2 regions of the Paucibacter hankyongi genome follow, and region 1 is predicted to be linked to the other one. Evidence: predicted binding sites of a transcription regulator. Region 1 holds the regulator's gene; the other holds the start of a gene.

Region 1 (5,628 bases):
ACTCGGGCCTGAAGTAGTCTTTGACGTCGACCAGATGCGCCAAGGAAATCGACTCGAACTCGAGCCGCCCTTGGCACATCAAGGCCATGATGACGGCACGACGCACGATATCGTCACGGGTCAAGGCAAGGCCGCGATTGACCGGCAATTGCCCCTGGCGCAAGGCGTCGTAATACTCATCCAAAGTCTTGGCGTTTTGGCTGTAGCAGGCGCCGACACGGCCAATGGCCGACACGCCCAGCGCGACCAAATCACAATCGGACTGCGTGCTGTAGCCCTGGAAATTCCGGTGCAAACGGCCCTGGCGCTTGGCCACGGCCAGCGAATCGGTCGACAGCGCAAAGTGATCCATGCCGATATAGCTGTAGCCATGGGTCTCGAAGCCCGCAATGGCTCCAGCCAGCATCGCCACCTTGTCTGCGGCCGGCGGCAACTGCGTCGAATCAATCCGGCGCTGCGGCTTGAAGCGTTGCGGCAAGTGGGCATAGCCATAGAGCGCGATCCGATCCGGCTTCAAGGCCCCCACCTGCGCAATCGTGCGCGCAAAAGACTCCGGCGTTTGCAATGGCAGACCGTAGATCAAGTCCACATTGGTGGACTCAAAGCCCAACTCGCGCGAGGCGCGCATCAAGGCCTCGACGCTTTCGTAACTTTGAATTCGGTGCACCGCCTTTTGCACATCGGCATCGAAATCCTGCACGCCGAAGCTGAGGCGATTGAAGCCGAGTTCACGCAAGTGGCGCAGTCGCTCGTTCGTGACGGTGCGCGGATCAACCTCGATCGACACCTCGGCCCCCGGCGCCACCTTGAAGCGCTCGCGCAGCGCCTGCATCAGCAGGGTCAACTCGGCATCGCTCAAAAAAGTCGGCGAACCGCCACCCAGATGCAGTTGAGACACCGAAGCACCGCGACCCAGATGAGCCAGCGTCAGGTCCATCTCGATGATCAGGGCTTCGAGGTACTCGGCGGCCTTGTCATGATGCTTGGTGATGACCTTGTTGCAGGCGCAGTAATAACAAACCGACTCACAAAAAGGAATGTGCAGGTACAGCGACAAGGGCGAAGCCCCACCCACCAGCGAGCCACTGGCCCGCTGCGCAAGCGCCTGCTCATACTGGGTGGCCGTGAAGGCCTCCACAAATCGATCGGCGGTGGGGTAAGAGGTGTAACGCGGGCCGGACACGTCGAACCGACGCAACAGATCCTCGTTGATATTAGGGGTGGCCGTCGAAGAGGTCGAAGCGGGGGCGGCTTGAATGTTCTGTACCATGGCGCACACTGTGCCAAGGCTTTGGCCACCCGACTTGATCAGGATCAAGCTTCCCACGCTTGTTCGCACCAACAATGCGGCAACGTTTGAGGTACATCATGCTCATGCCCGTCAAAACTTCGCAACTCTCCAAGGACTCGTCGGAGCGCTCACGCCACGACGAAGCCGTCAGCCGGCACGCCAGCCGGATCGAAACAAGGCCCATGATGAACGCCACGCTACCGATCAAGATCGAACCCCTGAAGGTTGCCTGTTCGAGCTGCAATTTGCGCGAACTGTGCCTGCCCGTGGGCCTGCATTCGGATGATTTGGCTCAACTCGACAAACTGGTCGCCACCCGCCGCCAAGTCAGCCGCGGTGACACCCTGTTTCGCAGTGGCGACAGTTTTCAATCTTTGTACGCAGTGCGCACCGGCTTTTTCAAAACCTGTGTTGCCTCCGAAGACGGCCGCGATCAGGTGACCGGCTTCCAGATGGCCGGTGAACTGCTGGGCCTGGACGGGATCAGCACCGACCGCCACAGCTGCGACGCGGTGGCCCTGGAGGACTCTTCGGTCTGCGTGATTCCCTACGAACAGTTGGAAGAGCTGTCACGCGAGTTCACCGACCTGCAGCGTCAGTTCCACAAGATCATGAGCCGCGAAATCGTGCGTGACCACGGCGTGATGTTGCTGCTGGGCAGCATGCGGGCCGAGGAGCGTCTGGCCGCGTTTTTGCTGAACCTGACGCAACGCCTGCAGGCACGCGGATTCTCCTCCGCAGCGCTGGTGCTGCGCATGACGCGCGAAGAGATTGGTAGCTATCTGGGCTTGAAGCTGGAGACCGTCAGCCGCACCTTCTCTAAGTTCCAGGATGAAGGGCTGCTGGAAGTGAAGCAGCGTCATCTGCGCATCCTGGATCAAGCGGGCCTGCAAAAGCTGGTCAACAGTACAGCCTGCTGAACCAAACTAGGCCGAGGTCTGTGCTGGGGGAGGAAAGCCGGTCACGGCGCCCTGCCCCCCGTACGCCCTGCCCCCCCCTGCGCTCGCGCAAAACTGTTCGCTCGCCTCCTGCTGCAAACCTAGACGCTAGGTTCAACGCGGCCAAGCCCGCGGATGCGGGTTCTCGGGCTGATTCGGCAGGTCAGCCAGCAGCAAGCTCAGGCTGGAGCTCAGCCCAATGACCAGCCAGAACAGCAGGAAACTCAAGGTATAGATGGCTTGCCTAGGCAAGTCCATTGGCGCCCCGCCAAACCAGGTCAGATCGCTCGGGTCGACCACGGCAAACACCAAGGCCTCCACCACCCCCGCCATCAGGAAAGATGGCCAGATCACCGCCATGGCCATGCGGCTCAGACGGCTGCTACCGTCGCCTTGCGCCTCAGGCAGATCGGCGGAGGGAGAGCCGATCGGCGAATTCATTGCCCACCTGTGGCGGCGTGGTTGCGAGCCTCACGCGCGGGCAACATGGCCTTGGTACCGCTGGCCTTGCTGCTGACCACCTGCTCCTGCAGAACCGGATCGGGATGACTCAGGGCCAGGCTCAAGGTGGCAAAACTGGCCACCACCACCAGGCTCGGTCCACCCACCACCAGCCACATCATCGGCTCACGCCACCAGGACTTGGACTTGCGGCCTTCCGAAGCAGCCAAGGTCTGCGTGCTCTTGTCTTGCGTACTCATGATCATTTGTCTCCGTCGCCGCGATTCATTAACTTAGCACCGCCAGCTTAGCGCGGCACCACAAAGGTTGATTTTTCTTCCAAGGCCAGCCCCGCCTTCGAGACAGAGCCCGCCACTTCGGCGCCATTCAATTGGAACTTGATGGCATGGGCGCCGGTACCGGCCTTGGCGGCCACCTCGGGCGGCACCCGCAGCGCCACCGAGACCCAACGCGCTTCCGCGGGCTGCACCGTCATTTCAACTGGCTTGGCCAGGGCGAGTTGCTCCATGCCACTGACCGTGATGGTGTAACTGCGAACCTGCTCGGAGGCGTTCATGACCTGCAGGCGGTACAGATTCTCGATATAGCCATCCTCCACCAGACGCGCCATCACGCCGCGATCCCGCACCACATCGAGCTTCACCGGGCTGCGCAAGAACAACAAACTGCCGAGCAAAGCCGAGCACAGAACCACCAACACCACGCTGTACAAAACCACCCGCGGGCGGAACATGCGACGCAGTTTCTGCGCCTTGCTCAGGTGTTGGGCCAGGCCATTTTGCGTGTCATACCGAATCAGACCGCGCGGGTAATTCATCTTGTCCATCACGCCATCACAGACGTCGACACAAGCCGCACAGCCAATGCACTCATACTGCAGGCCCTTGCGGATGTCGATACCGGTCGGGCACACCTGGACACACAAGGTGCAGTCAATGCAGGAGCCCAGGCCCTGGGCTTTGATCTCATCTGCACTGGCTTTTTTGCTACGCGAACCACGCGGTTCACCGCGTTCAGCGTCGTAGCTGATGATCAAGGTGTCCTTGTCGAACATGGCGCTTTGAAAGCGCGCATAAGGACACATGTATTTGCAGACCTGCTCACGCATATAGCCTGCATTGCCGTAGGTGGCAAAACCGTAGAACAGGACCCAGAACCATTCCCAGGGCCCAAAGCCCAAGGTGAAGGCCTCGGCCCAAAGTTGCTTGATCGGCGTGAAGTAGCCGACGAAGCTGAAACCAGTCCACAAACCCAGCGCGATCCAAGTGAACTGCTTGCCACTCTTGCGCCAGAGTTTGTTGAAATTCCAGGGACCGTTGTCCAGCTTGATGCGAGCCTGACGGTCGCCTTCAAACTGTTTCTCGATCCACATATAAATCTCGGTGTAGACCGTCTGCGGACAGGCAAACCCACACCAGAGCCGCCCAGCCACGGCGGTAAACAAGAACAGACCGTAGGCTGAGATCAGCAGCAGGCCCGTCAGGTAAATGAAGTCCTGCGGATACAGGACCAAGCCGAAGATATAGAAACGGCGGCTGGCCAGATCGAACAGCACCGCTTGGCGCGAATTCCAATCCAGCCAGGGCAGGCCGTAAAACAACAGCTGCGTGAACCAAACCAAGCCCCAACGCCAGCTGGCGAAAAGGCCGCTGACGGCGCGCGGATAGATTTTCTTCTGTGCCGCATAAAGCGACACGATTTCGATCACCGCATCGCCATCGGGACCGGGTTTGGACAGCGCGGCGGTACCGCGCTGCTTCGACGCAATATCAGTCATTCAACAGCCATCAACCTCAACGAGCCTGCGCCGTCGTCGACGAAGCACCGCGCGACAAGCCCCACACATAAGCACCCAAAACATTGATCTGCTCGGCGCTCAAGCGGGTGCCGTGGGCCGGCATCATATTGTTCTTGCCGTTGTTGATCATATTGATCACGGCCTCTTCGCCCCAGCCGTGCAGCCAGATCTTGTCGGTCAGGTTGGGCGCGCCCAAGGCCTGGTTGCCCTTGCCGTCCGCGCCGTGGCAGGCTGCGCAAGCGCCAAACTTGGATTTACCCAGCTGTGCGGCGATGGCGTTATGTGCGCTGCCCGACAGGCTCAGCACATAGTTGGCCACGTTCTTGACATCTTCCGGGCCACCCACTGCTGCAGCCATCGGAGGCATCACGCCATTGCGACCTTCGGTGATGGTCTTGACGATGGTTTCAGGCTCACCGCCATACAGCCAGTCACCGTCGGTCAGGTTCGGGAAACCCTTGCTGCCCTTGGCGTCTGAACCGTGGCAACCGGCGCAGTTATTGGCGAACAAACGCTCACCGATCGCCATCGCGGGTGGCATCTGCGTCAGCTGCTCGGCCGTCTTGCCTTGGAAATCGGCATAGACCTTGGTCATGGCCTCATGAGCCGCCTTTTGCTCGGCGTCATATTGGCCCGTGCTGCTCCAGGCCAGCGAGCCTTTGTTCGAACCCAGGCCGGGATACATGGCCAGATAGACGCCGGAAAACACCACCGTCAGCACGAACAAAATCGCCCACCAACGCGGCAGCGGGTTGTTCATCTCGCGCAGGTCTTCGTCCCAGACATGGCCCGTACTGTTGTCGCTGGCCATGACGCGGTGACGCGCCGCGATCAGCAGCAGAACAATACAAAACACCAGACCCAGGATCGTGACACCGGCCACGAACAAGGACCAACCATCAGAGAAAAAATCACTCATTGAGGCCTCCCATCGGCTTCATCTTGCAGCGCCATGCCTGCCAATTCATCGAAGCGTGCCTTGTTGCGACCGGAGTATGCCCAGGCCACGATTGCAAGGAACACCAGCAGCGACAGCACGGTCACTGCGATTCTCAAAGCATTGATATCCATTGCTTGCTCCTCGTGCTTACTTCAGAGCGGTGCCGAGCACCTGCAGGTAGGAGATCACCGCTTCCATC
Region 2 (3,995 bases), on a different contig from region 1:
CCGAGCTGCCACGCTGGCAGAAGGCCACCGCCGAGACCAATGCCGCGCTCGGCGAGGCGATCGGCGAGTTGTATGTGGCGCGCCACTTCCCGCCGGCCTACAAGGCCCGCATGCAGACGCTGGTGAACAATCTGCTGGCGGCCTACAAGGACTCGATCGACAAGCTCGACTGGATGAGCGCCGCCACCAAGGCCGAGGCCCAGGACAAGCTGTCCAAATACGTCACCAAGATCGGCTACCCCGACAACTGGCGCGACTACAGCAAGCTAGAAGTTCGCCCCGGCGACGCCTACGGCAATAGCGTGCGCGCTGCCGGTTTCCAATGGGCGCGCATGGTCGCCAAGGCCGGCAAACCGGTGGACCGGGCCGAATGGTGGTTGACGCCGCAGACGGTGAATGCTTACTACAGCCCCAACAACAACGAGATCGTCTTCCCCGCAGCCATCCTGCAGCCGCCCTTCTTCGACATGAACGCCGATGACGCGGTCAATTACGGTGCCATTGGCGCGGTGATCGGCCATGAGATCAGCCATGGCTTCGACGACAAGGGCAGCCAGTACGACGGCAACGGCGTGCTGCGCAACTGGTGGACGCCGGCCGACCGCAAGGCCTTCGACGGCATCGCCGACCGTCTGGTGGCGCAGTTCGCGGCCTACGAGCCGATTCCGGGCAAGACCTTGAACGGCCGTCTGACGCTGGGCGAAAACATTGCCGACTTGTCGGGTCTGCAGATCGCCTACAAGGCCTATCAACGCTCACTGGCCGGCAAGCCGGCGGCGGTGATCGGCGGCCACACCGGCGCGCAGCGCTTCTTCCTCGGCTTCTCGCAGATCTGGCGCGAAAAGGCCCGCGAGGAGCGCGCGCTGCAGATGCTGACCACCGACCCGCACTCGCCCGGCGAGTTCCGCGCCAACGGCACGGCCATCAATCACGACGGCTTCCACCAGGCCTTTGACACCAAGCCCGGCGACAAGCTGCATAAGCCCGAGTCCGAGCGGATCAGGATCTGGTAAGTCCCGCCGCTTGCTGGGCCATGCCTGCGGCCAATTCGGTCTGCAGGCTGACCACGGTGCCAATCACGATCAAGGCCGGCGCCTTGATCGCGTGCAGCAAGGCCAGCGACGGCAAGCTCTGCACCTGCCCGACCACGCAACGCTGCTCGGGCAGGCTGGCCTTCTCAATCAAGGCGGCCGGCATGTCGGGAGACACGCCGTGCGCCATCAGCTGATCGCAGATGATGGGCAGCGCCCCCAAACCCATATAGATCACGACCGTTTGGTTCGGACGCGCCAGCATCGGCCAGTCCAGATCCACGCTGCGCTCCCCACCATGAGCGCCCTCGGCGGCACCGCGTAAATGCCCGGTGGCAAACACCAGTGAGCAGGCATGGTCGCGGTGTGTCAGTGGAATGCCGGCGTAAGCCCCGGCGCCCTGTGCGGCGCTGATGCCGGGAATGGTTTCAAAAGGAATCCCCGCCGCGGCCAAGGCCTGCGCCTCCTCGCCGCCCCGGCCAAAGATGAACGGGTCGCCGCCCTTCAGGCGCAGCACTGCCTTGCCGCTCTTGGCCAGACGCACCATCAGCTCGATGATGGCCTCTTGCGGCAAGGTGTGCTGGCCGCTTTCCTTGCCCACATAGATCAGGTCGGCGTCGGCAGGCAAGAGCTTCAACACATCTTTGGACACCAGATGGTCATACAGCACCAGACTGGCCTGCCCGAGCGCGCGCGCGGCCTTCACCGTCAACAAGTCCGGGTCCCCCGGACCCGCGCCCACCAGAGTGACGCGCGCCGGCCGGCCCGCGGTGGCATTGGGTACGCCCAGCTTGCGCAAAGTGCCAAAGTACAGCGGTTCATCCAGCATGCTCATGCAGCGCTCCAAGGTCAATTTGATGCAGCTCATTTGAAAAGCAGCGGCCGACCCTGTCCTTGAACCAGTTCAAGGACTTGAACGCCGACGCGCGAGAGGATGCCTCTGCTCGCAACAGGAAACGCAGCCCCTCGCGAGCCCATGAAAAACATGGCCGTCACGCTGCTGGCCTCGACGCAAGTCAGGCCCCTCTGATGGAGTAGAGCAATGAGAAGAACATCGCATCTGTACCGGTTTGCGGCGCTGACGCTGGCATCGCTGGCCGCTCTGGCTTCCTCCGGCGCACAGGCGCAGGAGAAGAAGAACGTCACACCGGCCGAGATGAACTACCAGGCCGGCTCCTCGCCGCTGGGAGACGTGCCGATGTACCAAAGCGCCAACCCCAAGGCGCCGCCGATGACACAGGCGGAGTTCGAGCTGGGTCGCAAGATCTACTTCGAGCGCTGTGCCGGCTGCCACGGGGTGCTGCGCAAGGGCGCCACCGGCAAGCCGCTGACCCCCGACATCACCATCGGTAAAGGCACCGACTACCTGAAGGTCTTCATCGCCTACGGCTCGGCCGCCGGCATGCCGAACTGGCTGACCTCGGGTGAGATGGACGAGAAGACCGTCGACGTGATGGCCCGCTACATCCAGCAAGACGCCCCGGTGCCGCCCGAGTTCGGCATGGCGCAGATGAAGTCGACCTGGAAGGTCATTGTTCCGCCGGAACAGCGCCCGACCAAGAAGATGAACAACTACAACATCGAGAACATCTTCTCGACCACCTTGCGCGACACCGGCGAAGTGGCGCTGATCGACGGCGACACCAAGAAGATCATCAATATCGTCAAGACCGGCTACGCGGTGCACATCTCGCGCACCTCCGCCTCAGGCCGCTATCTGTTTGTGATTGGCCGCGATGCCAAGATCAATATGATCGACCTGTGGATGCCCACGCCCGATAACGTCGCCGAAGTACGGATTGGTCTGGAAGCCCGTTCGGTGGACACCAGCAAGTACAAGGGCAAGGAAGGCGACTTCACCGACAAGCTGGCCATCGCCGGCGCCTACTGGCCGCCCCAGTACGTGATCATGAAGGGCGACACGCTGGAGCCGATGAAGATCGTCAGCACCCGCGGCATGGTGGTCGGCACGCAGGAGTACCACCCCGAGCCCCGCGTGGCCTCGATCGTGGCCTCGCACTTCAAACCCGAGTTTGTGGTCAACGTCAAGGAAACTGGCAAGACGTTGATGGTGGACTACTCCAACATCGACGCGCTCAAGGTCACCGAAATCGGCTCGGCGCCGTTCCTGCATGACGGCGGCTGGGACGCCAGCAAGCGCTACTTCATGGTGGCCGCCAACCAGAGCAACAAGATCTCGGTGATTGACGCCAAAGACGGCAAGCTGACCGCCCTGATCGATGTCGGCAAGATCCCGCACCCCGGACGTGGCGCCAATTTTGTGCACCCGACCTATGGTCCGGTGTGGTCGACCGGTCACCTGGGCGATGACTCGATCTCCCTGATCGGCACCGACCCCAAGGGCCACAAGGCGCAAGCCTTCAAGAAGGTGGCTGAGCTGAAGGGCCAAGGCGGCGGCGCCTTGTTCATCAAGAGCCACCCGAAGAGCAGCCACCTGTACTCGGACTCACCACTGAACCCGGATCCGAAGATCTCGCAATCGGTGGCGGTCTATGACATCAAAAACCTGGACAAGGGCTACACCGTGCTGCCGATCGCCGAATGGGCGGGCTTGAGCGATGACGGCGCCAAACGCGTCGTTCAACCGGAGTTCAACAAGGCCGGTGATGAAGTCTGGTTCTCGGTCTGGTCGGCCAAGAACAAGCAAAGCGCCATGGTGATCGTGGATGACAAGACCTTGAAGCTGAAGGCCGTGATCAAGGACCCGCGCCTGATCACACCGACCGGCCACTTTAACGTCTACAACACCCAGCACGACGTCTATTGATGTGAGCCAGCCAGGCGCCCGCCCCGTGCGGGCGCTGAACTTTCAATCCGAGGAGAACTCATCATGAAGAAAACGCTGTTGATGCCATTGGCGCTGCTGCTTGCCTTCGGCGCTCAGGCGGCCGAGGTCGATGACGCCATGAACAAGGCCGGCTGCATGGCCTGCCACTCGAAAGA

What was found. The regulator FNR, encoded in region 1, switches genes on or off when oxygen is low (the NO sensors DNR and NnrR bind a similar motif). The targets are predictions, from matches to a motif close to TTGATNNNNATCAA.
Region 2: the regulator FNR is predicted to act here: its motif matches at 1,926-1,939, upstream of cobA (uroporphyrinogen-III C-methyltransferase).

Annotation. Positions count from the first base shown of each region.
Region 1 covers NZ_JBBHJX010000003.1:227,057-232,684, forward strand. The annotation lists gene hemN (oxygen-independent coproporphyrinogen III oxidase) at 1-1,270, opposite strand, end outside; gene fnr (fumarate/nitrate reduction transcriptional regulator Fnr) at 1,474-2,211, shown strand; gene WG899_RS06975 (hypothetical protein) at 2,344-2,670, opposite strand; gene WG899_RS06980 (hypothetical protein) at 2,667-2,930, opposite strand; gene ccoG (cytochrome c oxidase accessory protein CcoG) at 2,978-4,468, opposite strand; gene ccoP (cytochrome-c oxidase, cbb3-type subunit III) at 4,485-5,408, opposite strand; gene WG899_RS06995 (cbb3-type cytochrome oxidase subunit 3) at 5,405-5,560, opposite strand; gene ccoO (cytochrome-c oxidase, cbb3-type subunit II) at 5,577-5,628, opposite strand, start outside.
Region 2 covers NZ_JBBHJX010000012.1:26,233-30,227, reverse strand. The annotation lists gene WG899_RS16365 (M13 family metallopeptidase) at 1-1,013, shown strand, start outside; gene cobA (uroporphyrinogen-III C-methyltransferase) at 1,000-1,899, opposite strand; gene WG899_RS16355 (cytochrome D1 domain-containing protein) at 2,074-3,819, shown strand; gene WG899_RS16350 (c-type cytochrome) at 3,883-3,995, shown strand, end outside.